Regions from separate parts of the Streptomyces sp. NPDC090106 genome, predicted to be linked through region 2. Evidence: riboswitches for the same ligand, from Rfam matches in the RefSeq annotation. Region 2 holds a riboswitch; each other region holds the start of a gene.
What was found. Region 2 has a riboswitch for thiamine pyrophosphate ahead of ACIPSE_RS09560 (thiamine ABC transporter substrate binding subunit). Riboswitches for the same ligand answer to the same signal wherever they lie in the genome.
Positions count from the first base shown of each region.

Region 1 (9,494 bases), on a different contig from region 2:
GCGTCGGTCCCCCAACCGGATCACTGAAATTTGCCCGTTTTGTCGACTTGTTGTCCACCCCTCGGACACCCGGACGGACCAATGGAGACCGCGCGGAGGCGGCACGGAGGCGGCGCGGAGGCCGCAGGGAGCCGGCCCGCCCGGTCCTGGGCGGTTCACGCGCGGGTCACATGCCCCGCACCCGCTTCGCGAACTCCGCCGCCGCCGCGCCCGGGTCGGCCGCCTCCGTGATGGCCCGGACGACGACGACCCGGCGGGCGCCCGCGTCGAGGACCTCGTCGAGGTTGCCGAGGTCGATGCCGCCGATGGCGAACCAGGGGCGGTCGGTGCCGAGGGCGGCGGTGTACCGGACCAGACCGAGGCCGGGGGCGTGGCGGCCGGGCTTGGTGGGGGTGGGCCAGCAGGGGCCGGTACAGAAGTAGTCGACGCCGTCCTGGACGGCCGCCGCCGCGGCTTCCGTCTCCGCGTGCGTGGAGCGGCCCACGAGGACGCCGTCGCCGAGGATCGCCCGCGCGGCGGGGACGGGCAGGTCGCCCTGGCCGAGGTGGAGCACGGCGGCCCCGGCGGCGTGGGCGACGTCCGCGCGGTCGTTGACGGCGAGGAGCTTGCCGTGCCGGGCGCAGGCGTCGGCGAACACCGCGAGGTGCTCCAGCTCCTCGGCCGCCTCCATGCCCTTGTCGCGCAGCTGCACGATGTCGACCCCGCCCGCCAGGACGGCGTCCAGGAACTCGGGGAGGTCGCCCTGACGCCGGCGGGCGTCCGTGCAGAGGTAGACGCGGGCGTCGGCGAGGCGGGCGCGGGCGCTGTCGGTCATGAGATCCCCCGGGGTCGGTGGCGTACGAGCCAGCCCACCCTACGACCCGCGGTGCGGGCAGCCGCGGCCGTGTTCCGCACGGCCGCGGGTCACTGCCGCGGGGCCGCCCGTCGCTCCTGACGCGCGGGCGGTCGTGCGTGTCGGCTCGGCCGGGTCAGACGGCGAGCGCCTGGGCGCGGCGCTTCACCTCCGTGCCGCGGTTCTCGCTCAGGGCCTGGGCGGGCGTGCCCGGCAGGCTGTCGTCGGGAGTGAAGAGCCACTCCAGCATCTCTTCGTCCGTGAAGCCGTCGTCCCGCAGGAGCGTCAGGGTCCCGACGAGGCCCTTGACGACCTTCTGCTCGACCCCGTCGATGAAGGCGGCGGGGACGTGCAGCGCGCGGTTCTCACCCCGGCGCACGGCGATGAGCTGGCCGTCCTTGACCAGCTGGCGCACGCGCGTCACCTCGACGTCGAAGATCTCGGCGATGTCGGGGAGGGTGAGCCAGGCGGGGACGAGAGCATCGGTCTTTGCGTCAATCTCGGTCACGGCATCAAGCGTGCCATCTAGGACTGACAGCCGGAAGCCGGACCCCCTCCACCTGCGGTTTCCCGTTAGGCCACGGCGGTCTTCAGGGGCTTGGCCGGGTCCGTGAGGAGTTCCGCGTCCAGGGACGTGCCCGCCTCGATCAGGCGCCGTCCCTGGGCCAGGTCGCGGGGCCGGCCGACCGCGAGGAGGGCGACGAGCCGTCCCTCGCGCAGCCAGCAGACGGTCCAGGCGGGGCCGGAGGGGTCGCCGCGCCACAGGACCGTGTCGCCGGGGGTGTGGTGGCCGGCGTACTGGACGAAGCGGCCGAACTGCTCGGACCAGAAGTACGGGACCGGGTCGTAGACCTGGGGCGTCTCGCCGACGATGTTGGCGGCGACCGTGCGCGGGCCCTGGAGCGCGTTGTCCCAGTGGTGGACCAGGAGCCGCTCGCCGTACCGGCCCGAGGGGAAGGAGGCGCAGTCGCCGACGGCGTAGACGTCGGGGACCGAGGTGCGCAGGCCGTCGTCGGCGACGACCTCGCCGTGGGCGCCGAGCGCGATGCCCGAGCCGGTCAGCCACGCGGTCGCGGGGCGGGCCCCGATGCCGACGACGACGGCGCCGGCCGGCAGCCGGGTGCCGTCGGCGAGGAGGACCTCGCCGGGCACGACGCGCTCCACGCGCGCGTGGGTGCGCAGGGTGGCGCCCGCGTCGGCGTACCAGGACGTCATCGGCGCGGCGACCTCGGCGGGCAGGGCCCCGGCGAGCGGCCGGTCGGCGGCCTCCACGACGGTGACCGCGCAGCCCGCCTCGCGCGCGGCGGTGGCGAACTCGGCGCCGATCCAGCCCGCGCCGACGACCACGATGTCGTGCTGCCGGGCGAGCACGGGGCGCAGCCGTTCGGCGTCGTCCAGGGTGCGCAGCAGGTGGACGCCGGGCACGCCCTCCGTGCCGGGCAGCCGGACCGGTTCGGCACCGGTGGCGAGGACCAGCACGTCGTACGGGAACACCCCCTCGGAGGTGTCCAGTTCGCGGGCGTCCGGGCGGACGCCGAGCACCTCGACGCCGAGCCGGAGTCCGATGCCGAGCGCCTCGAAGTCGATGTCGAAGGCGGACCCCTCGGCCTTGCCGAGGAGGACGGCCTTGGACAGGGGCGGCCGGTCGTAGGGCTGATGGGGTTCCGCGCCGATCAGGGTGATCGTGCCGGTGAACCCCTGTTCGCGCAGGGCCACGGCGGTCTGGACGCCGGCCATGCCCGCGCCGACCACCACCACGTGCCGCTGCGACCTCGTCGTCTGCTCGCTCACCGGATCACCATAGACACCTGACAATTTGTCAGTCAGCGGCCGTGCACCGTGACCTGCTCCACAACGCTGGTCCCGCTGCCCCGCTGCGACTCCCACTCCCAGCTCTCCTCCAGCCGCAGCCTGCCGTCGGCGAGCTCCACCACGAGGGACACGCAGTGGCCGGAGGAGGTCGTCCCGTCGGTCTTGAGCTGCACGTACCGGAAGTCGAGCCGGTCGCCCTGACGGGTGCCGACCAGATGCCCGCGCACCACGTCGCCGCCCTCGTACTCGGCCCAGATCTCGCCGTCCTTCTCGTGGTACGTGAACCGGGTGCGGGTCCCCACCTGACCTGGGGCCTGGTCGGCGACGGGGGCGAGGACGAGGCCGTCCAGCGAGCGGGGCATGACGGAGGGCTCCTTACGAAGGCGCGAAACCACGGGCTAGGGTGGCCAACGTAGAGCACTCGCGGGAGCCCGGACGCACCGGGCTGAGAGGGAGGCTGGCGGCCTCCGACCGTACGAACCTGATCCGGGTCATGCCGGCGAAGGGAGGGGCTGGACGCCCATGTCCTCACGTACGTCAGACGTCCTCGTCGTCGGGGGCGGGATCATCGGGCTCGTGACGGCCTGGCGGGCCGCGCAGCGCGGTCTCGCCACGGCCGTCGTGGACCCCGAGCCGGGCGGCGGGGCCGCCCGGGTGGCCGCCGGGATGCTGGCCGCCGTCACCGAACTGCACTACGGCGAGCAGACCCTGCTCGGCCTGAACCTGGCCTCGGCGCGCCGCTACCCGCGGTTCGCGGCCGAGCTGACCGACCTGACCGGGCACGACCTGGGCTACCGGCGGTGCGGCACGCTCGCGGTCGCCCTGGACGCGGACGACCGCGCCCATCTGCGGGAGCTGCACGCCCTGCAACGGGACTCGGGGCTCGACTCCGAGTGGCTGTCGGGGCGCGAGTGCCGGCGCCTGGAGCCGATGCTCGCGCCCGGGGTGCGCGGCGGGCTGCGGGTGGACGGCGACCACCAGATCGACCCGCGGCGGCTCACGGCGGCGCTGCTGGCCGCGTGCGAGCACGCGCGCGTGGTCTTCCACCGCACCTGGGCCGAGCGGCTGGACGTCGTCCGGGACCGGGCCGCCGGGGTCACCACCGCGGACGGCACGCGGCTGGCCGCGCACCAGGTCGTGCTGGCCGGGGGCAGCCTCAGCGGGCGGCTGGCCGGCGTCCCCGGTGCCGTCGTGCCGCCCGTGCGCCCCGTGAAGGGCCAGGTGCTGCGGCTGACGGTGCCCGCGCGGTACGCGCCGTTCCTGAGCCGCACCGTGCGGGCCGTGGTGCGCGGCGGCCAGGTCTATCTGGTGCCCCGCGAGAACGGCGAGCTGGTCGTCGGCGCGACCAGCGAGGAGCTCGGCTGGGACACGACGGTGACCGCGGGCGGCGTCTACGAGCTGCTGCGCGACGCGCACGAACTGGTCCCGGGGATCACGGAGCTGCCGCTGACCGAGACCCGCGCGGGGCTGCGACCGGGCTCCCCCGACAACGCTCCCCTGCTCGGCCCGACCGAGCTGCCGGGACTGCTCCTGGCCACCGGCCACCACCGCAACGGCGTGCTGCTCGCGCCCGTCACCGGCGACACGCTGGCGCACGCCCTGGTCACCGGTGAACTGACCGACGAGGCGCGCCCGTTCACCCCGCGGCGGTTCTCGGCGAGCCTCACGGAGGCGCCCGCGTGAACATCTCCGTCAACGGACGCCCGCGCGACGTCGCGCCCGGCACGGCCCTGGACAGCGTCGTGCGCTCCCTCGCCCCGGCGCCCTCCGGGGTGGCCGCCGCCCTCAACGAGACCGTCGTCCCGCGCGCCCAGTGGCCCTCGACCCCGCTGTCCGACGGCGACCGCGTCGAGATCCTCACCGCAGTCCAAGGAGGCTGACCCATGGCCGACGATCCCTTCGTCCTCGGCGGTACGGCGTTCTCGTCCCGGCTGATCATGGGCACCGGCGGCGCGCCCAGCCTGGACGTGCTGGAGCGGGCCCTGATCGCCTCGGGCACGGAGCTGACGACGGTCGCGATGCGCCGCGTCGACCCGTCCGTGCACGGCTCGGTGCTCTCGGTGCTGACCCGGCTCGGCATCCGGGTGCTGCCCAACACCGCGGGCTGCTTCACCGCCGGTGAGGCCGTGCTGACCGCCCGTCTCGCGCGGGAGGCGCTCGGCACGGACGTGGTGAAGCTGGAGGTCATCGCCGACGAGCGGACCCTGCTGCCCGACCCGATCGAGCTGCTGGACGCCGCCGAGACCCTGGTCGACGACGGCTTCACGGTGCTGCCGTACACCAACGACGACCCGGTGCTGGCCCGGAAGCTGGAGGACGTGGGCTGTGCGGCGATCATGCCGCTGGGCTCCCCCATCGGCTCCGGGCTGGGCATCCGCAACCCGCACAACTTCGAGCTGATCGTCGGGCACGCGCGCGTGCCGGTGATCCTGGACGCGGGCGCGGGGACCGCCTCGGACGCGGCGCTGGCGATGGAGCTGGGCTGCGCCGGGGTGATGCTCGCCTCGGCGGTGACCCGGGCGCAGGAGCCGGAGCTGATGGCGCACGCGATGCGGCACGCGGTGGAGGCGGGCCGGCTGGCACACCGGGCGGGGCGCATCCCGCGGCGGCACTTCGCGCGGGCGTCCTCGCCGCACGAGGGGCGGGCCCGGCTGGATCCGCACGACGAGCGGGCCCGGCCGGATCCGGAACGCCCGGCTTTCTGAACGTATGTTCGACCGATGTCCGCGACTTTGCGACGTCCGTCACAGGTCGGCTGCAACTGAGCCCTTATCTCGGCCGAACCGGATGGGCTGTCAGTGTCGGCTCGTACACTCACCTGCGTGGATACGACCCTTCAGGACCCATTGGTCGGGCAGGTGCTCGACGGCCGCTATCGCGTGGAGGCGCGGATCGCGGTCGGCGGGATGGCCACGGTCTACCGGGCCGTGGACACCCGCCTCGACCGCGTGCTCGCGCTGAAGGTGATGCACCCGGGCCTCGCGGCCGACGCCTCGTTCGTGGACCGGTTCATCCGCGAGGCCAAGTCCGTCGCCCGGCTCGCCCACCCCAACGTGGTGCAGGTCTTCGACCAGGGCACGGACGGGTCGTACGTCTATCTGGCGATGGAGTACGTCGCCGGCTGCACCCTGCGGGACGTGCTGCGGGACCGCGGCGCGCTCCAGCCGCGGGCCGCGCTCGACATCCTGGAACCGGTGCTGGCCGCGCTCGGCGCCGCGCACCGGGCCGGGTTCGTGCACCGCGACATGAAGCCGGAGAACGTGCTGATAGGGGACGACGGCCGGGTCAAGGTCGCCGACTTCGGCCTGGTCCGCTCGGTCGACACGGTGACGAGCACCACCGGCGCCGTCCTCGGCACGGTCGCCTACCTCGCCCCCGAGCAGATCGAGAACGGCACCACCGACACCCGCGTCGACGTGTACGCGTGCGGTGTCGTGCTGTACGAGATGCTGACCGGCGAGAAGCCGCACGACGGCGACTCCCCCGCCGTGGTGCTCTACAAGCATCTGCACGAGGACGTCCCGCCGCCCTCGGCGATCGTGCCGGGGCTGGCCTTCGCGCTGGACGAGCTGGTCGCGGCGGCCACGGCCCGCACCCCGGACGTCCGCCCCTACGACGCGGTGGCGCTGCTGGCGCTGGCCCGCGAGGCGCGCGCCGGGCTCAGCGGGGACCAGCTGGACGCGGTGCCGCCGCAGGCCCTGTCGGCGCAGCACAGCACCGCCGAGGACCGCACCAGCGTGATCCCGCGCTCGCTCACGGTCCCGCGTCTGCTGCCGGTCAACGAGGACGAGCCGGAGGAGGGGGTCCATCGCACGAGCCGTTTGGCGAGCCCGCCGCCCCCGCCGCGCCGGCGCCGTTCGGGTCCCTCGCCGCGCGGGCCGCTCGCGGTCGTCGTGGCGCTGCTGCTGATCCTGGGCGTGGGCGCCGGGGTCTGGTACATCAACTCCGGCCAGTTCACCAAGGTCCCGGCGCTGATCGGGAAGACCGAGGCGCAGGCCGAGGACCGGCTGAAGGAGGCGGGTCTCGACGTCGGCGACGTCGAGCACGCCTACAGCGACACCGTGAAGCGGGGCCGGGTCATCAACTCCGACCCGACGGTGGGCACCCGGATACGGAACAACGACTCGGTGACACTGACCGTCTCCGACGGCCCCGAGACGGTGAAGCTGACCGACCTCAACGGCTACCGCCTGGACAAGGCGCGCGCCCGGCTCAAGAGCGACGGGCTGGAACCGGGCATGGTGACCCGGGAGTTCAGCGACGACGTCATCAAGGGCTTCGTGATCCGCACCGACCCCGAGGCGGGCACCACGCTGCGTTCCGGTGCGGCCGTCGCCCTGGTCGTCAGCAAGGGCAGCCCGGTCGAGGTCCCGGACGTGACGGGGGCGAGCCTGGAGGACGCCAAGGCGGAGCTCGCCGAGTCGGGGCTCAAGGTCAAGGTCGCCACCGGGCGGGTCAACTCCGAGTTCGAGGCGGGCCAGGTCGCCACGCAGTCCCCGGAGGGCGGCGGCGAGGTCGCCGAGGGCGACACGGTCACGCTGACGGTCTCCAAGGGACCCGAGATGGTCGAGGTCCCGGACGTGGTCGGCGACAAGGTCGACGACGCCAAGGCCGAGCTGGAGGCCGCCGGGTTCCAGGTCGACGAGGACCGCGGCCTCCTCGGGCTCTTCGGCGACACCGTCAAGGGCCAGTCCGTGGACGGCGGGGACACCGCGCCCAAGGGATCGACGATCACGATCCGGATCCGCTGACGGATCCGCCGACCCGGACCCGCCGGCGCCCGGACCCACCGGCCCGGATCCGCCGACGGGGCGGGTCCGGGGCCATGACACCCTTTGCGGGTGACCAGCGAGCGACTGCGCAACCCCGTCGGCGGCCATGTGCCCGTGGCCGGCGGCCTGAACTCCGTGGGCCTGGCCTACGCCCGTGAACTGAAGGCCGAGACCGTCCAGGTCTTCGTCGCCAACCCGCGCGGCTGGGCCACCCCGACCGGGAACCCGCGCCAGGACGAGGAATTCCGCGCGGCCTGCGCCGAGGAATCGATCCCGGCGTACGTGCACGCCCCGTATCTGATCAACTTCGGCTCCCACACCGAGGCGACCGTGGAGAAGTCGGTCGAGTCGCTGCGGCACTCCCTGCGGCGCGGCCGGGAGATCGGGGCGCTCGGCGTGGTCGTGCACACCGGCAGCGCGACCGGCGGCCGGGAGCGGTCGGTGGCCCTGGCGCAGGTGCGTGCGCGTCTGCTGCCGCTGCTGGACGAGCTGACCCATGACGACGACCCGTTCCTGCTCCTGGAGTCCACGGCGGGCCAGGGCTCCTCGCTCTGCTCGCGCACCTGGGACTTCGGGCCGTACTTCGAGGCGCTGGACTCCCATCCGAAGCTCGGGATCTGCCTGGACACCTGTCACATCTTCGCCGCCGGGCACGACCTGACCGGCCCGGCCGGGATGCACCAGACGCTGGACCTGCTGGTGGACACCGTCGGCGAGGGCCGGCTGAAGCTGATCCACGCCAACGACTCCAAGGACGTCGTCGGCGCCCACAAGGACCGGCACGAGAACATCGGCGCCGGCCATATCGGCGAGGACCCGTTCCGGGCCCTGATGACCCACCCCGCCACCGAGGGCGTCCCGCTGGTCATCGAGACGCCGGGCGGGAAGGAAGGGCACGCGGCGGACGTGGAACGACTCAAGAAGCTGCGCGACGACTGACACGGGGAATACCCCAGGGGGGTATACGGTTCCTGTCTGGAGCAGGAACCGTCACCCGGCATTGGGGGCCGCCATGACACACGAGCACGGACACACGCACCAGCCCGGACCCGACCACGGGCACGTGCACTCGCCGGACAGCGGCTGGAGCACGGCCGTCCAGGCCACCCTGCACTGCCTCACCGGCTGCGCCATCGGCGAGGTGCTCGGCATGGTCATCGGCACCGCGCTGGGCTGGGGCAACGTCCCGACGACGGTCCTCGCGATCGTCCTCGCCTTCTTCTTCGGCTATTCGCTCACCCTGCGCGGGGTCCTGAGGGCGGGCCTCGGCCTGCGGGCCGCCGTGAAGGTGGCGCTGGCGGCGGACACACTGTCGATCGCCGTGATGGAGCTGGTCGACAACGGTGTGATTGCGCTGTGGCCCGGGGCGATGGACGCGCAACTGGACGACGTCCTGTTCTGGGGCGCGCTGGCCGTCTCGCTGGCGATCGCGTTCGTGGCGACCACCCCGGTCAACAAGTGGATGATCGGCCGCGGCAAGGGGCACGCGGTGGTGCACCGGTACCACTGAGCCCGCGGCGGGCTACAGCTCGGGGCCGTCCCCCGGGCCCTCCTGGTAGGAGTAGCGCTGCTCCCGCCAGGGGTCGCCGATGTTGTGGTAGCCGCGCTCCTCCCAGAAGCCCCGGCGGTCGGCGGTCATGTACTCGACGCCGCGGACCCATTTGGGGCCCTTCCAGGCGTACAGATGCGGGACGACGAGGCGGAGCGGGAAGCCGTGTTCGGCGGTGAGCAGCTCGCCGTCCTTGTGGGTGGCGAAGATCGTGCGCTCGGCGGCGAAGTCCGCGAGGCGGAGGTTGGAGCTGAAGCCGTACTCGGCCCACACCATCACATGGGTGACGGCCGGGGCGGGCGGGGCGATCTCCAGGAGGGTGCGGGCGGGGACGCCGCCCCACTCGGCGCCGAGCATGCTGAACTTCGTCACGCAGTGCAGATCGGCCACCACGCTGGTGTGCGGCAGGGCCGAGAACTCCTCGTGGTTCCAGCAGCTCTTCTCGCTGTCCGCGGTGGCGCCGAAGACGCGGAACTCCCAGCGTTCGGGGCGGAACTTGGGGACGGGTCCGTAGTGGGTGACCGGCCAT
Region 1 is NZ_JBIVDS010000005.1:275,724-285,217, reverse strand. Features, by position in the region: gene thiE (thiamine phosphate synthase) at 167-814, opposite strand; gene ACIPSE_RS18325 (Rv2175c family DNA-binding protein) at 969-1,340, opposite strand; gene ACIPSE_RS18320 (NAD(P)/FAD-dependent oxidoreductase) at 1,406-2,623, opposite strand; gene ACIPSE_RS18315 (hypothetical protein) at 2,656-3,006, opposite strand; TPP riboswitch at 3,058-3,169, shown strand; gene thiO (glycine oxidase ThiO) at 3,167-4,327, shown strand; gene thiS (sulfur carrier protein ThiS) at 4,324-4,524, shown strand; gene ACIPSE_RS18300 (thiazole synthase) at 4,528-5,349, shown strand; gene pknB (Stk1 family PASTA domain-containing Ser/Thr kinase) at 5,467-7,395, shown strand; gene ACIPSE_RS18290 (deoxyribonuclease IV) at 7,486-8,355, shown strand; gene ACIPSE_RS18285 (DUF4396 domain-containing protein) at 8,429-8,926, shown strand; gene ACIPSE_RS18280 (sulfite oxidase-like oxidoreductase) at 8,939-9,494, opposite strand, start outside.
Region 1: linked by a shared signal. The riboswitch ahead of thiO (glycine oxidase ThiO) and the one ahead of ACIPSE_RS09560 (thiamine ABC transporter substrate binding subunit) in region 2 are both predicted to bind thiamine pyrophosphate.

Region 2 (9,494 bases):
TGGTCACGGGCTGCACGATCGCCACGCTGCTGACCGCGGCCGTGGAGGCCAAGCACGCGCGCGCCGACACCACGGCCGCGCTGCTGCGCCTGGGCGCCCCCTCGACGACGCTGCGCAGCGCGGCGGCCCTGCGGGCGGGAGCGGTCCTCGTGCTCTTCGGCCCGCTCACCCTGATCGTGGCCGAACTCGCGGCACTTCCGCTCGTCTCCGACCGATGAGTTCCGGATCCGTCCGCGGTCTACCCACCGAACAGCACACACCCCGACGGGAGAGACCACGATGAGCACGTACCAGCAGATGATCTTCGTCAACCTGCCGGTGAACGACCTGGACGCCGCGAAGAAGTTCTTCACGGAGCTCGGGTACTCGATCAACCCCCAGTTCAGCGACGACAACGCGGCCAGCGTCGTCATCAGCGACACCATCGTCGCGATGCTCCTGACCAAGCCGTTCTACGCCACCTTCACCGACAAGGAGATCGTGGACGCCTCCAGCTCCAGCGAGGTGCTGATCTGCCTGAGCGCCGAGAGCCGCGCGAAGGTGGACGAGCTGGTGGAGAAGGCGGTCGCGGCCGGCGGCACCGCCTCCCCGAAGATCCAGGACATGGGCTTCATGTACGGCCGCGCCTTCGACGACCTGGACGGCCACACCTGGGAGGTCGTGTGGATGGACCCGTCGGCCGTCGAGGGCTGATCCGGCGTCAGAAGAGGGCGTGCCTACCATGGGCGGGTGATGACGATGCCCGCCCATGCGGCCCACCACGGCGACCGTGAGATAGAGAGTCTCGAAGAGTTCGACGCGACGGTCTCGGCCCGCGGCACCCTCGCCGGGTTCCGCGTCCAGGCCGTCGATCTGACCGACCGCACGCGGGAGTTGCTCGCCACGCAGACCGCGGGGGCGGTGTTCCTCGGCTGCCGGATGCGTGAGGAGGCCGCCGCCAAGGTCCGCGCGGACGGCGCGCTGATCTTCCCGCCGGTCCCGGATCTGCCGTTCGATCCCTACCGCGGACTGACCTACGCGCCCGACGAGTTGTTCGCCGGGCTCGACGAGGGCTACGAGCGGACCCCCGACGCCCTGGCGTACACCTGGTTCCGGCGGACCAGGGCCGACGGCGACATACTCGCGTCGATGCTGCGCTCGATCCACGACGACGCGGTCTCCGACGCCCTGGACGAACTCCTGCGCGAGTGCCGGGTGGTGGGCGTGATGGGCGGCCACGCGATGGCACGCGGCACGGACGCGTACGCCGGGGCCGCGCGCCTGGGGCGTGAGCTGAGCCGCTCGGGCTTCACGGTCGCCACCGGCGGTGGCCCGGGCGCCATGGAGGCGGCCAACCTGGGCGCGTACACGGCCCCGTTCGACGACGAGACGCTGACGGAGGCACTGCGACTCCTCGGCAAGGCACCGACGTTCACCCCGTCGGTCACCGACTGGGCGCGGGCCGCCTTCGAGGTGCGCGGCCGGTGGCCCCGCGGCGGCACCTCGGTCGGCATCCCGACCTGGTTCTACGGCCACGAGCCGCCGAACCCGTTCGCCTCGCACATCGCGAAGTACTTCGCCAACGCCACACGCGAGGACGGCCTGTTGGCCCGTTCGAACGCGGGTGTGGTGTTCCTGCCGGGCGCCGCCGGCACCGTGCAGGAGATCTTCGACAACGCGACGCCCAACTACTACGAGTCGCGCGGCGAACCGACGCCGATGGTGCTCGTGGACCGCGCGCACTGGACGGAACGGCTGCCCGCCTGGCCGCTCCTGCAGTCACTCGCCCGGGAACGTTCGATGGAGTCGCGAATCGCCCTGGTTGACCGAATCGAGCAGGCTCCCGAGGCGTTGAAACGTCTCGCCGGTTAATAACGAGGCAAAGTCAACACTTGTAACCCGCCTACACGTTGACACTTCTTACGCCACGCTTATAAACCTGTGAGTCTGTTGGGAATGTTGATGTCACATCATCACCCCGTCCACCCCCCGCAATTGCGCATTCTGTAAAGGACAAACGTGGCAGTTCTGTCCATATCCCGCCGCACCATCGCCCGTTCCGCTCGCGCCCTCGGGGTCGCCTCCGCCTCGGCCGCGCTCGCGCTCAGCGCTTCCGGCACCGCGCTGGCCTGCAACATCGGCGAGTTCTCCGCCGAGGCCAAGTGCGATGGCACCCAGGGCGTCATCACCGTCACCGACGTCGACAAGGCCGGCGTCGAGGCCACCGTCTCCGTGTACCTCGTGGAGAACAACGCCGACGTCCGCAAGGTCGGCGAGCAGACGGTCAAGGGCTCCAAGGAGGGCACGACCATCACCTTCGAGGAGGCCTGGCAGCCCAACGCGGAGTACCGCGTCCACGTGGTCGCCCTGCCCTACATCAAGGGTGACGACATCAGCCCGAACGTGACGACCCCGGCCACCGCCTGCAAGGGCGAGGACGAGACCCCGACCCCGACGGCCACGCCGTCGCCGTCGGAGTCCGAGTCCACCCCGGCCGAGGAGGAGTCCGACAGCCCGACCCCGTCGGCCTCCGAGAGCAGCACCGCTCCCGCGGAGACCTCCAGCAACGTCCCGACCCCGGCGGCCGGTGAGTCCAACCTCGCCGAGACCGGCGCCAACTCCAACACCGGCGTGATCGCGGGCATCGCGGTCGCCTTGGTCGCCCTCGGTGGCGGCGCGGTGTTCTTCGGCCTCCGCCGTCGTGGAGCGGGCACCCGCTAGTCGGTACCGCAAGCCGCTGTGGCCCGCCCTCGGTCAGGGGGCGGGCCACAGTCACGTCCGAAGCGGTGTCAGCCGAGTACGACGGTGTCGTCCGCGTCGAACTCCACCCGCACCGCGTCCCCGACCGCCGGCGCCCGGCGCAGCGCGCACGCCGCCTCCAGACGCGGCGCACCGCCCTGAGGCTGGAGCCGCACGGCGACATGGGTGCCCTTGAAGGTGCGGGCGGTGACGGTGCACGGCAGCCCCGTGTCCGCGAGCCGTACGCCCGCGGGCCGGACGAGCAGGCCCCGCACGCCCTCCGGGGCCCCTGCGGGGACCGGGAGCCTCCCCCAGGGGGTGTCGGCGCTCCCGCCCGCGACGGTGGCCTCGACGACGTTCTCGAAGCCGAGGAACCGCGCGACGAACTCGTCGGCGGGCCGCTGCCAGACCTCAAGAGGCGTACCGGACTGGGCGATCCGCCCGTCCCGCATGACGACGACCCGGTCGGCGAGCGCGAAGGCCTCGCCCTGGTCGTGCGTGACGGCGAGCACCGTGGTGCCCAGCTTGCCGAACAGTTCGCGGAGTTCGACGACCAGGCGTTCGCGCAGCGAACGGTCGAGCTGTCCGAGGGGCTCGTCGAGCATGAGCAGGCGCGGCCGGGGCGCGAGCGCCCGCGCGAGCGCCACCCGCTGCTGTTCACCACCGGAGAGGGAGGCGACGGCCCGCCCGGCCGCCCCCGGCAGCCCCACCAGCTCCAGCAACTCGCGCACCCGGCCGCCCTGTTCCGCCCTGGCCACCCCGTGCATGCGCAGCCCGAAGGCGACGTTCCCGCCGACGTCCCGCTGCGGGAAGAGCTGATGGTCCTGGAACATCAGGCCGATCTCCCGCCGGTGCGCGGGCACCCGCGCCTGGTCCCGCCCGTCGAGCAGCACCCGCCCCTCGTCGAGATGCTGAAGTCCGGCGACCGCCCGCAGCAGCGTCGACTTCCCGCTGCCGCTGGGCCCGAGCACGCACACGATCCCGTGCTCCTCGACCCCGAGGTCCACCGCGTCCAGGACGGCCCGGCCGCCGAACCGTACGGTCGCGCGCTCCAGCTTCAGCAGCGACATCAGAACTCACCCGTCCGATCGGTCCGCAGCCGCTCCAGCACCAGCAGGGCCGCCGCGCACACCACCATCAGAATCGTCGAAAGAGCCATGGCCTGGCCGTAGTTGAGGTCCCCGGCCCGGCCCAGCAGCCGGGCCACGGCGACCGGCAGCGTCGGGTTGTCGGGCCGCGCGATGAACACCGTCGCCCCGAACTCGCCCAGCGACACCGCGAAGGCGAACCCGGCCGCGATCAGCAACGCCCGCCGCACCAGCGGCAGATCGACCTCCCGCCACACCCGCCAGGGCGAGGCGCCGAGCACGGCGGTGGCCTCCCGCAGCCGCCGGTCCACGGCCCGCAGCACCGGCAGCATGGTCCGCACCACGAACGGCACCCCCACCAGCGCCTGCGCGAGCGGCACCAGGATCCAGCTGGCCCGCAGATCCAGCGGCGGCTCGTCCAGCGCGATCAGGAACCCGAACCCGACGGTCACCGCCGACACCCCGAGCGGCAGCATCAGCAGCGCGTCGAAGCCCCGCACGAACCGTCCCGCGTCCCGCCGGGTCAGCGCGGCGGCGGCGAGCCCGCCGACGACGACCGCGATGACGGTGGCGACGACGGCGTACTCCAGCGAGTTGCCGATCGCCTCGATGGGCGGCACGAGGAAGACACCCCCGTCGGACTCGGTGAGCGCCCGGTAGTAGCCGAAGTCGGGCGTGTCCAGCGACCGTTGCACGAGCACGGCCAGGGGCAGCACCAGCAGCACGGCGATCGTGACGAGGACGCCGCCCAGCAGCGCCCACTGCCGGGCCCCGCGCGGGCGCCGCGATGTCACCTCGGGCGAGACGAGCCGCAGCGCGCTCTCCCGCCGCCGTACGGTCCAGGCGTGCAGGGCGAGGATCGCGCCGACGGCGGCGAACTGGACGATCGTGAGAACAGCGGCCGTGGCGAGGTCGAAGATCTCCGAGGTCTGCCGGTAGATCTCCACCTCCAGAGTGGAGAAGGCCGGTCCGCCGAGGATCTGCACGACACCGAAGGAGGTGAAGGTGAACAGGAAGACCATGAGGGCCGCGGCGGCCACGGCGGGCGCCAGCGCGGGCAGGGTGACCCGCCGCCAGGCCCGCCACGGCGAGGCGCCCAGCATCCGCGCGGCCTCCTCCTGCCGTGGGTCGAGCTGCGCCCAGAGTCCGCCGACGGTCCGGACGACGACGGCGTAGTTGAAGAAGACGTGCGCGAGCAGGATCGCCCACACGGTCGTGTCCAGCCGCAGCCCCCACAGTGCGTCGAGGAGCCCGCCCCGCCCGACCAGCGCCAGGAACGCCGTACCGACGACGACGGTCGGCAGCACGAAGGGGACGGTGACGATCGCCCGCAGGACCTGTTTGCCGGGGAATTCGTAGCGGGCGAACACATAGGCGCCCGGCAGGGCGACCGCGAGCGTGAGCGCGGTGGAGGCGAGCGCCTGCCAGGTGGTGAACCACAGCACGTGCCGGATGTCGGACTGCCCGAGGACCTCGGCGATCCGCCCGAACCGCCAGACCCCGTCGGCCTTCAGCCCGCGCGCGAGGATCGCGGCGACGGGATAGGCGAAGAAGACGCCGAAGAACGCGACGGGCAGGGCCATCAGCCCGAGCCGCGCCGCGTTCCCCTTCCACCGCGGGGTCGCGCGGGGCGCGCGGGGGGCTACTTCAGTACGAGCGACGTCCACGACTTGACCCAGTCGTCACGGTTGCCGGCGATCTTCGCCGGTTCCATGGTCTCGGGGTCCTCGGCCTGCGGACCGTACTGAGTGAACTCCTCGGGTACGGCCGCGCCCTGGACCACCGGGTAGACGAACATGTTGAGCGGCATGTCCTCCTGGAACGTCCTGCTCACCAGGAAGTCCAGCAGCGCCTTGCCGCCCGCGCTGTTCTCCGCGTTGCTCAGCAGGCCCGCGTACTCGACCTGGCGGAAGCAGGTGCCGGTCGCGACGCCGGTGGGGGCGGTGCTGGGCCGGGGGTCGGCGTAGATGACCTCGGCGGGCGGCGAGGAGGCGTAGGAGACGACGAGCGGCCGGTCGGCCTTGGCCTTCTTCCCGCCGGCCGACCCGGAGAACTCCTCGTTGTACGCCTGCTCCCAGCCGTCGACGACCTTCACGCCGTTGGCCTTGAGCTTCGTCCAGTACGCCTGCCAGCCGTCGTCTCCGTACTTCGCGGCGGTGCCGAGCAGGAACCCGAGCCCCGGGGAGGACGTGGAGGCGTTCTCCGTGACGAGGAGGTCCTTGTACGCGGGCTTGATCAGGTCGTCGAAGGACGTCGGAGGCGCCAGGTCGTGCTCGCTGAAGTACGCCTTGTCGTAGTTGACGCAGATGTCGCCGGCGTCGATGGGGGTGACGCGGTGCCGGTCGCCGTCGACGCGGTACTCCGCCTCGATGGTGTCGGCGCCCTTCACCTCGTACGACTGGAAGAGGCCGTTGTCGAGCGCCCGGGACAGCAGGGTGTTGTCGACGCCGAAGAAGACGTCGCCCTGCGGGTTGTCCTTGGTGAGGATCGCCTTGTTGACGGCCTGCCCGGCGTCGCCGTCCTCCAGGACCCTGACCTTGTAGCCGGACTTCTTCTCGAAGGCGGCGAGGACGTCCTTGGAGACGGCCCAGGAGTCATGGCTGACGAGGGTGACGGTCTTGGAGCCGGAGCCTGCGGAGTCCGACGCCCCGGACCCGCACGCGGACAGCGAGACGAGACCGAGGCCGACGAGGACAGCCCAATACTTCTTGGTGTTCACGGTGATGACCGAACTTCCTACCCAGAATGACCTGGGCGAGGTTCAGAGGGTCTGCGGCCTGGTGCCGCACTCTCAGCGCTGGAGCGCTCCCCTGTCGGATATGAAAATGTCGTACTACAACGGTGTGCGAGCCCAGGTTACCGCTCGGTGGCCGCGAGCTGACCGCAGGCCCCGTCGATCTCCTGCCCCCGGGTGTCCCGGACGGTCACCGGCACCCCGTGGGCCGCGATGGCCTCGACGAACGCCTTCTCGTCCTCGGGCCGCGAGGCGGTCCACTTGGAACCCGGGGTCGGGTTCAGCGGGATGAGGTTGACGTGCACGGGCTTGCCGCGCAGGAGCCGTCCGAGACGGTCGCCGCGCCAGGCCTGGTCGTTGATGTCCCGGATGAGCGCGTACTCGATGGACAGCCGCCGGCCGCTCTTCGCCACGTACTCGAAGCCCGCGTCGAGGACCTCGCGGACCTTCCAGCGCGTGTTGACGGGGACGAGGGTGTCGCGCAGCTCGTCGTCCGGCGCGTGCAGGGAGATCGCCAGGCGGCACTTGAAGCCCTCGTCGGCGAACCGGTGGATGGCGGGCACGAGCCCGACCGTCGACACGGTGATGCCGCGCTGCGAGAGCCCGAGGCCGTCGGGGTTGGGGTCGGTGAGCGCGCGGATCGACTGCGCGACCCGCTTGTAGTTGGCGAGGGGCTCGCCCATGCCCATGAAGACGATGTTCGACAGCCGGGCCGGCCCGCCCGGCACCTCGCCGTCGCGCAGCGCCCGCATCCCGTCGACGATCTGATGCACGATCTCGGCGGTGGACAGGTTCCGGTCCAGCCCGGCCTGCCCGGTCGCGCAGAACGGGCAGTTCATTCCGCAGCCGGCCTGCGAGCTGATGCACATGGTGACCCGGTCCGGGTACCGCATCAGCACCGACTCGACGAGCGTCCCGTCGAACAGCCGCCACAGCGTCTTGCGCGTGGTCCCCTGGTCCGTCGACAGATGCCGCACGACGGTCATCAGCTCCGGAAGCAGCGCCTCCTGGAGCCTGGGACGGGCCGCGGCGGGAATGTCCGTCCACTCCGCGGGGTCGTGCGCGTACCGCGCGAAGTAGTGCTGGGACAGCTGCTTCGCACGAAACGGCTTCTCCCCGATCTCCGCGACCGCCTCCTTGCGCTCGGCGGGCGTGAGATCGGCGAGATGCCGCGGCGGCTTCTTGGCTCCGCGCGGCGCTACGAAAGTAAGTTCTCCGGGCTTAGGCATGGCTGTACCAGTGTCGCAGATCGCCGGAGGTGCCCCGTTCGGCTCAGAACAGGCCGAGGATCACCACGACGGCGTTGCTGCCGTAGGACTTCGTCCGGTGCCAGAGACCGCAGTACCGGCGGGGCCTGCGGCGGCCGTCCTGGCTGAGGAGAGCGTCGCACCAGCCGCACGGCAGATCGCCGCTGTAGGTGCCGTCGTCCTCCAGACGCGCCCGCGCCATGTGCTCCCCCTACGGCTTCCGCCACTCCCACACGTGCACGACGACCGCGCTGTCGCCCGTCTCCTCCGTCGAGAAGGCCCCGTCGGGCAGGTCCGGCACCTCCACGTCGACCGTGTGCAGCCGGTAGTGGGAGGGCAGGCCCGGGTAGGACGGCGAGACCTCGTGCTTCTCCCGGGTCGAGACGCTCGCCGCGTCCACCGCGGTTGCCTCGCGTCCCAGCTCCTCGCGCACGCAGCGCGCGGCGGTCTCGGCCACCGTCTCGCCGGGTTTCCTCTTCTCGGAGGGCGGCGCGGCACGCGTCCGCTCGCTCCCGTCGCGCAGCACCTGCCGGACCTCGGTGAGCCACAGCCCGCCGCGCCGCACCCGCAGGGACACGACCTCGACCCGCCGCACCGGCCCGTCCAGCAGCGTCGACTCCCCCGCCCGGACCTCCGCCAGCAGATCCGACACGGACTTCACGCCCCGGGCGCCCCACCCGTCACACCCGACGCCCTGCCCCCGCAGCCACGCCGTCAGCCCCGCCTCGTCACCCCACACACGCCTCACCCCTCCCGCGCCGATCGTACGCACGGAAGGGGTGAGCCGGAGAGAACAGAAAACCAGGCCCTCAGCCACTGCCCACGAACAGCACCAGCAGCAACCACACCACCGGCGCCGTCGGGAGCAGGGAGTCCAGGCGGTCCATGCCGTATCCATGTGCCGCTAACGCGGCGCGGCGCCATGGCCCCCTGCCCCCACCCGACAAACGACTCACCCCTCCCGCGCCAGCACCGCGCACAGAAGGGGTGAACCGAGAAGAACAGAACCAGAACCAGAACCTCAGCCACTGCCCACGAACAGCACCAGCAGCAACCACACCACCGGCGCCGTCGGAAGCAGGGAGTCCAGGCGGTCCATGATGCCGCCGTGGCCCGGGAGCAGGGTGCCCATGTCCTTGATGCCGAGGTCACGCTTGATCATCGACTCGCCGAGATCGCCCAGCGTGGCGCTCGCGGCGACGGCGAGGCCGAGCAGGAGGCCCATCCACCAGGTGCCGTCGTCGATGAGGAACTGCATGCACAGGGCGCCCGCGACCATGGCGAAGGACACCGCGCCGAGCAGGCCCTCGCGGGTCTTGCCGGGGCTGATGCGCGGGGCGAGCTTGTGCTTGCCGAAGCGCCAGCCGACGGCGTACGCCCCGGTGTCGCTGACGACCGTGAGGAGCAGGAACGTGACGACGCGCTGCGGGCCGTCCTCGGCCGTCAGCATCATCGACACGAACGTGGCGAGGAACGGGACGTAGAACGCCGCGAAGACACCCGCCGTGACGTCCTTGAGGTACCCCTCGGGCGGTTCCGTCATCCGCCAGACGAGCACCGCCAGCGCGGTGAGCGCCATGGCGAGCCAGGCCCCCTCGGCGCCGCGGACGTAGCCGGCGACCACCATGGCGGCACCGCCGACCGCGAGCGGCACCAGCGGCGCCTTGATCCCCTTGCGTTCGGAGAGCCGGGACGTCAGCTCCCACA
Region 2 is NZ_JBIVDS010000002.1:879,631-889,124, reverse strand. Features, by position in the region: gene ACIPSE_RS09590 (hypothetical protein) at 1-218, shown strand, start outside; gene ACIPSE_RS09585 (VOC family protein) at 280-693, shown strand; gene ACIPSE_RS09580 (LOG family protein) at 730-1,851, shown strand; gene ACIPSE_RS09575 (LAETG motif-containing sortase-dependent surface protein) at 1,999-2,700, shown strand; gene ACIPSE_RS09570 (ABC transporter ATP-binding protein) at 2,769-3,788, opposite strand; gene ACIPSE_RS09565 (ABC transporter permease) at 3,788-5,389, opposite strand; gene ACIPSE_RS09560 (thiamine ABC transporter substrate binding subunit) at 5,449-6,525, opposite strand; TPP riboswitch at 6,522-6,628, opposite strand; gene rlmN (23S rRNA (adenine(2503)-C(2))-methyltransferase RlmN) at 6,663-7,769, opposite strand; gene ACIPSE_RS09550 (hypothetical protein) at 7,813-7,989, opposite strand; gene ACIPSE_RS09545 (NUDIX domain-containing protein) at 7,999-8,448, opposite strand; gene ACIPSE_RS09540 (phosphatidate cytidylyltransferase) at 8,809-9,494, opposite strand, start outside.

Region 3 (9,494 bases), on a different contig from region 2:
TGCCGCCGCCGCCGGAGTCTCCATCACGACCGTCTCCGATGCCCTCAACGGCAAAGGCCGGCTCCCGGACGCCACCCGGCGCCATGTCCGCGAGGTCGCCGACCGGCTCGGATACCGCCCTTCGGCAGCCGCCCGAACCCTCCGTACCGGCAAGTCGGGCCTCATCGGCCTGACCGTGACCACGTACGGGGATGAACCTTTCACCTTCACCGAGTTCGCGTACTTCGCCGAGATGGCCAGAGCCGCCACCTCCGCCGCGCTCGCCCGCGGCTACGCGCTGGTGATCCTGCCCGCGACCTCGCGCCACGACGTGTGGTCGAACGTCGCCCTCGACGGCACGGTCGTCATCGACCCCTCCGACCAGGACCCCGTGGTCAGCGAGCTGGTCCGGCAGGGTTTACCGGTGGTCTCCGACGGCCGCCCGGCCGGTGAACTCCCGGTCACCGCCTGGGTCGACAACGACCACGAGGCCGCCGTGCTCGGCATCCTGGACCATCTCGCCGACGCCGGCGCCCGCCGGATCGGGCTGCTGACCGGCACCTCGACCGACACGTACACCCATCTGTCGACCACCGCGTATCTGCACTGGTGCGAGCGGGTCGGCCAGGACCCCGTCTACGAGGCCTACCCGGCGCACGACCCGTGCGCGGGCGCCGTCGCCGCCGACCGGCTGCTGGCCCGGCCCGACCGGCCCGACGCCGTCTACGGCCTCTTCGACCCCAACGGCACCGACCTGCTCGCCGCCGCCCGCCGCTACGGACTGCGCGTACCGGACGACCTGCTTCTGGTCTGCTGCAGCGAGTCCACCGTCTACGCCAGCACCGAGCCGCCCATCACCACGCTCTCGCTGAAGCCGCGGCGCATCGGGACGGCCGTGGTGCAGCTGCTGATCGACGCGATCGAGGGGGTCGACGCGAACCAGCCCGTCGAGCAGGTGATACCGACGGAGCTGATCGTGCGCACCTCGTCCCAGCGGCGCACACCGCGCACGACCGTGAGTCCGCCGCGGTCGCCCGAAGAGAAGTGACCCGGGTCGCCGGACGAGGAGTGACGCGGTCCCGGGAAGAGGAGTGACGCGGGGCGTCAGCTGAGGCGGAGCTGTGAGGCGGGGCTGTCAGCCGGGGGGCGAACCCCTGCCCAATCGGGGCGAAAGCCGCGGTGGACCGGTCTCTTGCGCCGATTCACCACCCCTGGGTCATCACACGGCGCGATCCGCATTCCTATGATGGGCCCACGACACCGCGGGCCGCTGCGACCAGGCAGTCCCAAGCGGTGCAGATGCGGCGCGATGGTGGAGGGGTCTGATGACTCAGGGGGCCGGTCAGGGACCCGAGACGGAACGGACGGCGACGTTGCCCGACTTCCGGGTACCGGCGTACGTCCATGAGACCGGCCCGTACGGCCACAGCACACATCCCGGCGACGTCGTACCGGCTCATGAGGTGCCCGAGGGCTACACGCCGACCGAGCGCGATCTGCCGGTCATCAACCGCGGGGACACCCTCCAGGTGAGTGTGGATCCGGCCGTCGTGGCGCAGCCGCAGCCCGTGGACGGACCGGGCGCGCTGTACGTCGTCGGCGACGTCCACGGCTACCTCGACGAACTGGTCGCGGCCCTGCGGGAGAAGGGGCTGATCGACTCCGCGGGCAACTGGTGCGCGGGCACCGCCCGGCTGTGGTTCCTCGGCGACTTCACCGACCGCGGCCCGGACGGCATCGGCGTCATCGACCTCGTGATGCGGCTGTCCGCCGAGGCCGCCGCGGCCGGCGGCTACTGCAAGGCGCTCATGGGCAACCACGAGCTGCTGCTCATCGGCGCCAAGCGGTTCGGCGACACCCCGGTCAACTCCGGCGCGGGCACCGCCACCTTCCAGGCGGCCTGGCTGCTCAACGGCGGCCAGAAGACCGACATGGACCGCCTTCAGGACCACCACCTCCAGTGGATGGCCCGTCTGGACGCCATGGAGTCGGTCGACGGACATCTCCTCGTCCACTCCGACACCACCGCCTACCTCGACTACGGCGACTCGATCGAGGCGGTCAACGACACCGTCCGCGAGACGATCACGCGCAATGACGCGGACGAGGTGTGGGATCTGTTCCGGAAGTTCACCAAGCGCTTCTCCTTCCGCGACGAGGGCGGCGCCGACGCCGTCCGCTCCCTGCTCGATACGTACGGCGGCACCCGGATCGTTCACGGTCACAGCCCGATTCCCTATCTGCTGGGCGAGGTCGGCTCCGAGGACGGCGAGGACAACTCCCCGCCCGTGGTCGAGGGACCGCACGTGTACGCGGAAGGGCTGGCCATCGCGATGGACGGCGGAGTGACCATGGCCGGAAAGCTGCTGGTCCAGGAACTTCCGCTGGATATCTGAACGCCTCCAGGGCAGGCATGGCCCAGGAACGGACCCGGCGGGAAGGACGCCGGCCAGGGCCCAATTTCTGGAAACCCCCTGTCACCGCGTGCCGTCGCCGCTCTACCATCGGCTTATCCGTAGCAGGCTCCCCTCCGTTTCTGCCCGACGGCTCGTCGCCATGCGAGCCCCAAGCCCTACGGAGCATCGGGGGATGCACATGAACAGCGTTCCGCAGCACCTGCTGAGCGAGGACCGCCAGGAGTACGAGCGGATCCTCGATGAGGCGCTGCGCTCCGCCCCACACCGCCCGGAACTGGCCGCGATAGGCCAGCGTCTCAACCCGGAACAGCTGCGCACCATGGCGCTCAACGCCACCGCGCTGATCACGGCGGCAGCCGCCACGGAATACCAGCACTACGTGAAGGTCCGCGAGGAACTGCGCCATCCGGCGCCGTCCACCCCGACGACCGTGCGGGAGTCCGGCTCCACGGAGTCCGGCTCCAGCACGGTGGGGCTCGCGGCCACCATGGGAGAGGTCACCGAGACGGCCGGCGCGGGCGCCGTGGCCGTCGTCGCGGTGCTGGCTCCCGTCCTCGCCGGAACCGCCGCGGCGATCTTCCTGCTCGTCGGATACATCCTCAGAATGCTCGACCCCGAACAGACGTTCGCGAAGACGATGCTGACCACGGGATGGGTGTTCGGAGCGATGGCCGCGGTCGCGATCCTCGTCGCCGCGGTGGGGCTGCTGCTGACGGCCCTGCGCAACCGGCCCTCGCTCGACACGAGCGTGAACGCCGAGCTCAACGGGGAGGTCGCCCGGGCCAGGGAAGCCTGGCGGGAAGCCCTGCTCGTCCGGGGCGTCCTGCCGTTCCTGCGGGAGGCGCTCGCCGACCCGGGCACGGCGGCGGCCCTGCACCGCCCGGCACCGCCCGCGCCCAGCCGTATGCCCCATCTCGGCTACGACCGCCCGGGGTTCACCAGCCCCGACGACGGTCCCGCGGGCCCCCGCCCGAGTTTCAGCAGCCCGGACTACACCAGCCCGGACTTCGGTGGCCCGGAGCACCAGCCGGAATAACCCCGGCCTGCGCTCCCCACCACGAAGCCCTGCGGGGCGAACCGCCCGGGGGAGCGCACGCCGGTCGGCTCACGCGTGACCAGCGCGACGCCGTGGGAACCGTCGCGCCCCGGCACGTCCGGGGCGGGCCGTCCGGCGAGGAGCGCCCCACCAGAACAGCGACCGCACCGGCGCCGCTCCCCGGCGTCGGGATCCAGGGAGCGGTGGCCGTACGGGCGGCTCAGTCCGCGATCGGGAGATACACCCGGTTCCCCGCCGCCGCGAACTCCTTCGACTTCTGCGCCATGCCCTCCTCGACCTCCGCCTGACTTCCGCCATGGCGGCGGCGGATGTCCTGGGAGATCTTCATCGAGCAGAACTTCGGTCCGCACATGGAGCAGAAGTGCGCTGTCTTGGCCGGTTCCGCCGGGAGGGTCTCGTCGTGGAACTCGCGTGCCGTGTCCGGGTCGAGGGCCAGGTTGAACTGGTCCTCCCAGCGGAACTCGAAGCGGGCGTCCGACAGTGCGTCGTCCCACTCCTGGGCGCCGGGGTGGCCCTTGGCGAGGTCCGCCGCGTGAGCCGCGATCTTGTAGGTGATGACGCCGGTCTTCACGTCGTCACGGTTGGGCAGGCCCAGGTGCTCCTTGGGCGTGACGTAGCAGAGCATCGCCGTCCCCCACCAGGCGATCATCGCGGCGCCGATACCCGAGGTGATGTGGTCGTAGGCGGGCGCGATGTCCGTGGTGAGCGGGCCGAGCGTGTAGAAGGGGGCCTCCTCGCAGATCTCCTGCTGAAGGTCGATATTCTCCTTGATCTTGTGCATCGGGACATGCCCGGGGCCCTCGATCATGGTCTGTACGTGGAAGCTCTTGGCGATCGTGTTCAGCTCCCCGAGCGTCCTCAACTCGGCGAACTGCGCCTCGTCGTTGGCGTCCGCGATGGACCCGGGCCGCAGGCCGTCACCGAGCGAGTAGGTCACGTCGTACGCGGCGAGGATCTCGCACAGTTCCTCGAAGTTCTCGTAGAGGAAGCTCTCCTTGTGGTGCGCCAGACACCACGCGGCCATGATCGAGCCGCCGCGCGAGACGATGCCCGTCTTGCGGTTGGCGGTCAGCGGGACGTACGGCAGCCGCACGCCCGCGTGGACGGTCATGTAGTCCACGCCCTGCTCGGCCTGCTCGATGACCGTGTCCTTGTAGATCTCCCAGGTCAGCTCCTCGGCACGGCCGTCGACCTTCTCCAGCGCCTGATAGAGCGGCACCGTGCCGATGGGGACGGGGGAGTTGCGCAGCACCCACTCACGGGTGGTGTGGATGTTGCGACCGGTGGAGAGGTCCATGACCGTGTCGGCGCCCCAGCGGGTGGCCCAGGTCATCTTCTCCACCTCCTCCTCGATGGACGAGGTGACCGCGGAGTTGCCGATGTTGGCGTTGACCTTCACCAGGAACCGCTTGCCGATGATCATCGGCTCGATCTCCGGGTGGTTGACGTTCGCCGGCAGCACCGCGCGGCCCGCCGCGATCTCCTCGCGGACCACTTCGGGGGCCACGTTCTCCCGGACGGCCACGTACTCCATCTCCGGCGTGATCTCGCCCCGGCGCGCGTACGCGAGCTGCGTGACCGCACCGCCGTCACGGCTACGGCGCGGCACCCGTGGCCGGCCCGGAAAGACCGCGTCCAGGTTGCGCAGATTCCCGCCGCGCGGCGAGGTGTGCTTGATGCCGTCGTCCTCGGGGCGGACGGGACGGCCCGCGTACTCCTCGGTGTCACCGCGGGCGATGATCCAGTTTTCCCGCAGCGGCGCCAGCCCCCGGCGGACGTCCGTCTCCGCGAGCGGATCGGTGTACGGGCCCGATGTGTCGTACAGGGTGACCGACTGCCCGTTGGTGAGATGCACCTGACGGACCGGCACCCGAAGGTCGGGGCGCGAGCCCTCGACGTACGCCTTGTGCCAGCCGATGGACTTCCCGGCCTCCGTGGCGTTCTGGCCCTCGACGGGCTGTTCGTCCTGGCTGGAGGCAGGCGTGCGTGCGTCCTTGATGGTCATGAGACCTACTCCCTACGCCGGCATTACCCGGTAACAGGTTCGGCGGTCGACGCAGCGTTTTCCGTCCGCCGACGTTTCGTGGGGAACGTCACTCACAGGTGACGACGTTCCACGTGAAACATCGCTGGGACGGAGGTCAGCGCCCTCTCAGCCCGGTGCTCCGAGCTCCCGCGTGTACAAAGGTGGCCCCACGCTAGCGTCAATTCGGGCGCGGTGAACAGGGGGCCCCTGGCGTTCTTGCGATGATCGGGCGGTGACCACGACACCGCAGCCTCCGTACCCACCTCATGAGCCGCCCCATGGGCCCTCGCACGGCCACCCCAACGGCGGCGGACAGGACCACGGGCACGGACATGGGCAGGGGCATGGGCACGGGCAGGCGTCTGGGCACGGGCCCGGGCATGGGCCCGGAGGCTCCGGCGGGAACGGTGGCGGGGGCGGAGGCGGGGGCGGAGGAACAGGCGGTGGCGGCGGTCACGGGCACGGGCACAGGCACAGCCATGGCCCCGCGGCGCCCGTCTCCAAGCATCTGCGCAAGGTCATCGCCGCGATCCTGATCCCGTTCGGCGTCGCCGTGGTGGCCGGGCTCGTCGTCCTGTGGCCCGGGGGCGCCCCGGCGCACGAGCGCACCGGCGTCGGCTTCGACCGGCAGACACAGCAGGCGACGGTCACCAAGGTCGTCTCGGTGAGCTGCAAGTCCGTGAACGCCTCGGGCGGGACCCCGACCGGCGACACGTCCACCGCGGAGGGCTCCTCCGCCCAGCAGGAGGCCGACGGCGACTGCAAGAAGGCCACGATCCGCGTCGACACCGGCCACGACAAGGGCCGTACGTTCACCGAGATCGTGCAGCCGGACCAGACCCGGCAGTTGCACGAGGGCGAGAAGGTCGTGGTCGCCTACGAGCCCTCGGCCCCGAAGGATCTCCAGTACTCCGTCACCGACGTCAACCGGCGCTTCCCCATGGCGCTGCTGGCCGGCATCTTCGCGCTCGCCGTCGTGGTCGTCGGGCGACTGCGAGGCGTGATGGCGCTGATCGCGCTCGCGATCAGCTTCATGATCCTGAACTTCTTCATCCTCCCCGCGATCCTCCAGGGCTCGAACCCGCTGGTCGTGGCGGTCATCGGGTCCAGCGCGATCATGCTGATCGCGCTGTATCTGTGCCACGGCCTGTCCGCACGGACCTCGGTGGCGGTCCTCGGCACCCTGATCTCGCTGCTGCTGATCGGTGTCCTCGGCTCGCTGTTCATCGGCTGGGCGGCCCTCACCGGCAACACCGACGACAACACCGGTCTGATCCACGGCCTGTACCCGTCGATCGACATGAGCGGTCTGCTGCTCGCCGGCGTCATCATCGGCTCGCTCGGTGTCCTCGACGACGTGACCGTCACCCAGACCTCGGCGGTCTGGGAGCTGCACGAGGCGAACCCCTCGATGGGCTGGCGCGATCTGTACCGCGCGGGCATCCGTATCGGCCGCGACCACATCGCGTCCGTGGTCAACACCCTCGTCCTCGCCTACGCGGGCGCCGCCCTGCCGCTGCTGCTGCTCTTCTCGATCGCGCAGAGCAGCGTCGGGACGGTCGCCAACAGCGAGCTGGTCGCCGAGGAGATCGTGCGCACGCTGGTGGGCTCGATCGGCCTGGTCGCCTCGGTGCCGGTCACCACGGCGCTGGCCGCCCTGGTGGTCGCCGCCGACCGCCCGGGCCCGGCCCCCGTACCGGGCGGCGGCGAACCGGCCCTGGCGGGCGCCCCGTCGACACCGGCACGCGGAGGCAGGGGACGACGCCGGAAGCGGTGACAGGGGGCCGTACCACGGAGCGGTGACCGCGGGCGGTGCCGCGAAGCGACCTCGTGAGCCACCGGAGCGGCGACCGGATCAGCGGCCGGAGGCGGCGCCGGAACCCCGGACCGAGCCGGCACAGGAGCGGTGGCCCGAGTAGGCACGGGAGCGGTGGGTGGCGGGGGCCGTTGCGCCCCTGCCTCCTCCGCCGCTCATGCCGTCTCTGCCGCTGCTGCCGCCTCTGCCGCTCCGAGGAGAAGCGTTCCTGCGACGCCCCACGCGCCGCTGTGAAGCCTTCCCCCCTCGCCAAGGCCTCTCGGTTCAGCCCGCGCTCTGTTCCTCCGCCAGGATCCGGTCCAGCGCCTCCTCCAGGCGGTCGTCGAAGTCGGCGAGCGCACCCTCCTGGCCCAGCGGCACCAGCTTGTCGGTGCGGTCGAGGAACGCGATGAGCGGCGCCGCCGAGGAACGGAACAGCGCCTGGTCGCCGCCGACCTGAAGCCGGATCAGCACCTCACCGAGCGTGTCCGCCTCGGCCGGGGAGATCCGCACATCCCCCTCGCCGCACGGCCGCCCCACTCCGTCGATCAGCAGTTCCCGCCCGAACGCCCAGGTCACGGGCGCGTCTCCGGGCAGATGGAACGTCAGCCGCACGGCATAGGGATCACAGGTCTCGTACCGCAGTTCCACCGGAATGCGGAAGGAGAGCTCCTCGGAGACGAGGAAGCTCATCATGACCTCTGCCTGTACGGACTCGCGCATCGCCTACCCCGTCATCTGCCGTCGACTGGCCGGGAATGAACCCTTTGACACTGCACGAATCTTGCTGAACGTACACGGTAGATCACAAGGAGTGAGTTTTCAGATACTGATAGAGATCGCCAACGACCCCAGCAGCCGCCCCACCTCGTCCTGCAGACGGCGCGTGGCCTCCACCAGACGGTCGGCCTGATGGAAGGGGAGAGAAATGGCCATCGTCGCGGCGGTGGGACCCACCGTGATGGGGATCGCCGCGCACACCGTGCCGAGGGCGTACTCCTGTTGCTCGAAGAGCGGCTCCATCCGCCGGGCCCGGCCCAGCCGCCGCAACAGCGCGTCATTGTCACGCACGGTGTACGGGGTGACCGTCCGCACGGGGTACCGGTCGAGGTGGTCGCGGCGCGCGTCCTCGCCCAACTGGGAGAGCAGGCACTGGCCGATGGCGTGCGCGTGTGCCGTCTCACGGAAGTCGGCCCACTCCTCGACCGCCCGGTTGCCCGGGGTGTCCGCGACACAGACGACCTCGATCTCGCCGTCCCGGTACATCGCGTAGTACACGGGGGCCCCGATCGCGTCCCGCCAGTGGGCCAGGGTCTCCGCGACCGTGCTGCGACGTTTCTGCTTCGCGCTGCTGCTGCTCAGCCGTTCCGCCGCCTCGCCCAGGAAGAACAGGCCCTTGTCCCGGCGCAGATAGCCCTCGTGCACGAGGGTGCGCAGCAGGTGGTACGCCGTGGGGAGGGCCAGCCCGGTCTCACGGGCCAACTGCTTGGCGGGGGCGCCGTTCTCGTGCTCGGCGACGCACTCCAGGAGGCGCATCGCGCGTTGGACGGAGCCGATGAGGGTGGCGGTGGGGGGCTGCTCCTGCTGTTCCGGCTGCCGCGTGCTCGCCGAGTGTTCCGGTTGCTTCGGCTGTAGGGGGACGTGGAGCTCTGCGGGTGGGCTGTCGACCGTGGCCAAGGGGTGCTCCCGTAGCGCGAGGGGGATTTGGGACTCTAACCGTCCGTCGCCGCCCGGAGACCGCCTGTACCGAAAACTTCCCCCGCCCGAGGGAACCCGTGGTTCCCGTTACCGGTCCCCGATCCCCCGCTCGGGCCCGGCCGACCGCCGCGCCGTCCTCACCAGTCGCTGCGCGAGGAGGAGTTCGACATGAACTTCCGCACGATGTAGATGAGTCCGCCGACCAGAGCCACGAACAGCAGGGCCTTGAAGAGCAGCCAGATGACGAATCCGACGACGCTCGCTATCAGTCCGCCGAACACGACCAGGGCGATGACCGGCACCGCGATCCACTTCACCCACCAGGGCAGTCCCGCGAAGATCTCTCCCATTGCTCTCGTCCTTACCTCTCCGCCCGATGCTCGCGCCGCTCGCGCCGGGTCCTGTTCGCAGGCCCTGTTCGGTCCTGTTCGGTCCTTCGATGTCCTGCACTCGATGCTAGGACGAGCAGGAGCCCGGCGGGGGCCCAGGACCCCTTGTCCTCCCCTGACTGATCCCCTAGGG
Region 3 is NZ_JBIVDS010000004.1:532,931-542,424, reverse strand. Features, by position in the region: gene ACIPSE_RS16230 (LacI family DNA-binding transcriptional regulator) at 1-1,027, shown strand, start outside; gene ACIPSE_RS16225 (metallophosphoesterase) at 1,305-2,375, shown strand; gene ACIPSE_RS16220 (hypothetical protein) at 2,569-3,432, shown strand; gene thiC (phosphomethylpyrimidine synthase ThiC) at 3,653-5,458, opposite strand; TPP riboswitch at 5,451-5,640, opposite strand; gene ACIPSE_RS16210 (YibE/F family protein) at 5,712-7,256, shown strand; gene ACIPSE_RS16205 (SsgA family sporulation/cell division regulator) at 7,560-7,997, opposite strand; gene ACIPSE_RS16200 (IclR family transcriptional regulator) at 8,097-8,831, opposite strand; gene ACIPSE_RS16195 (DUF5326 family protein) at 9,110-9,322, opposite strand.
Region 3: linked by a shared signal. The riboswitch ahead of thiC (phosphomethylpyrimidine synthase ThiC) and the one ahead of ACIPSE_RS09560 (thiamine ABC transporter substrate binding subunit) in region 2 are both predicted to bind thiamine pyrophosphate.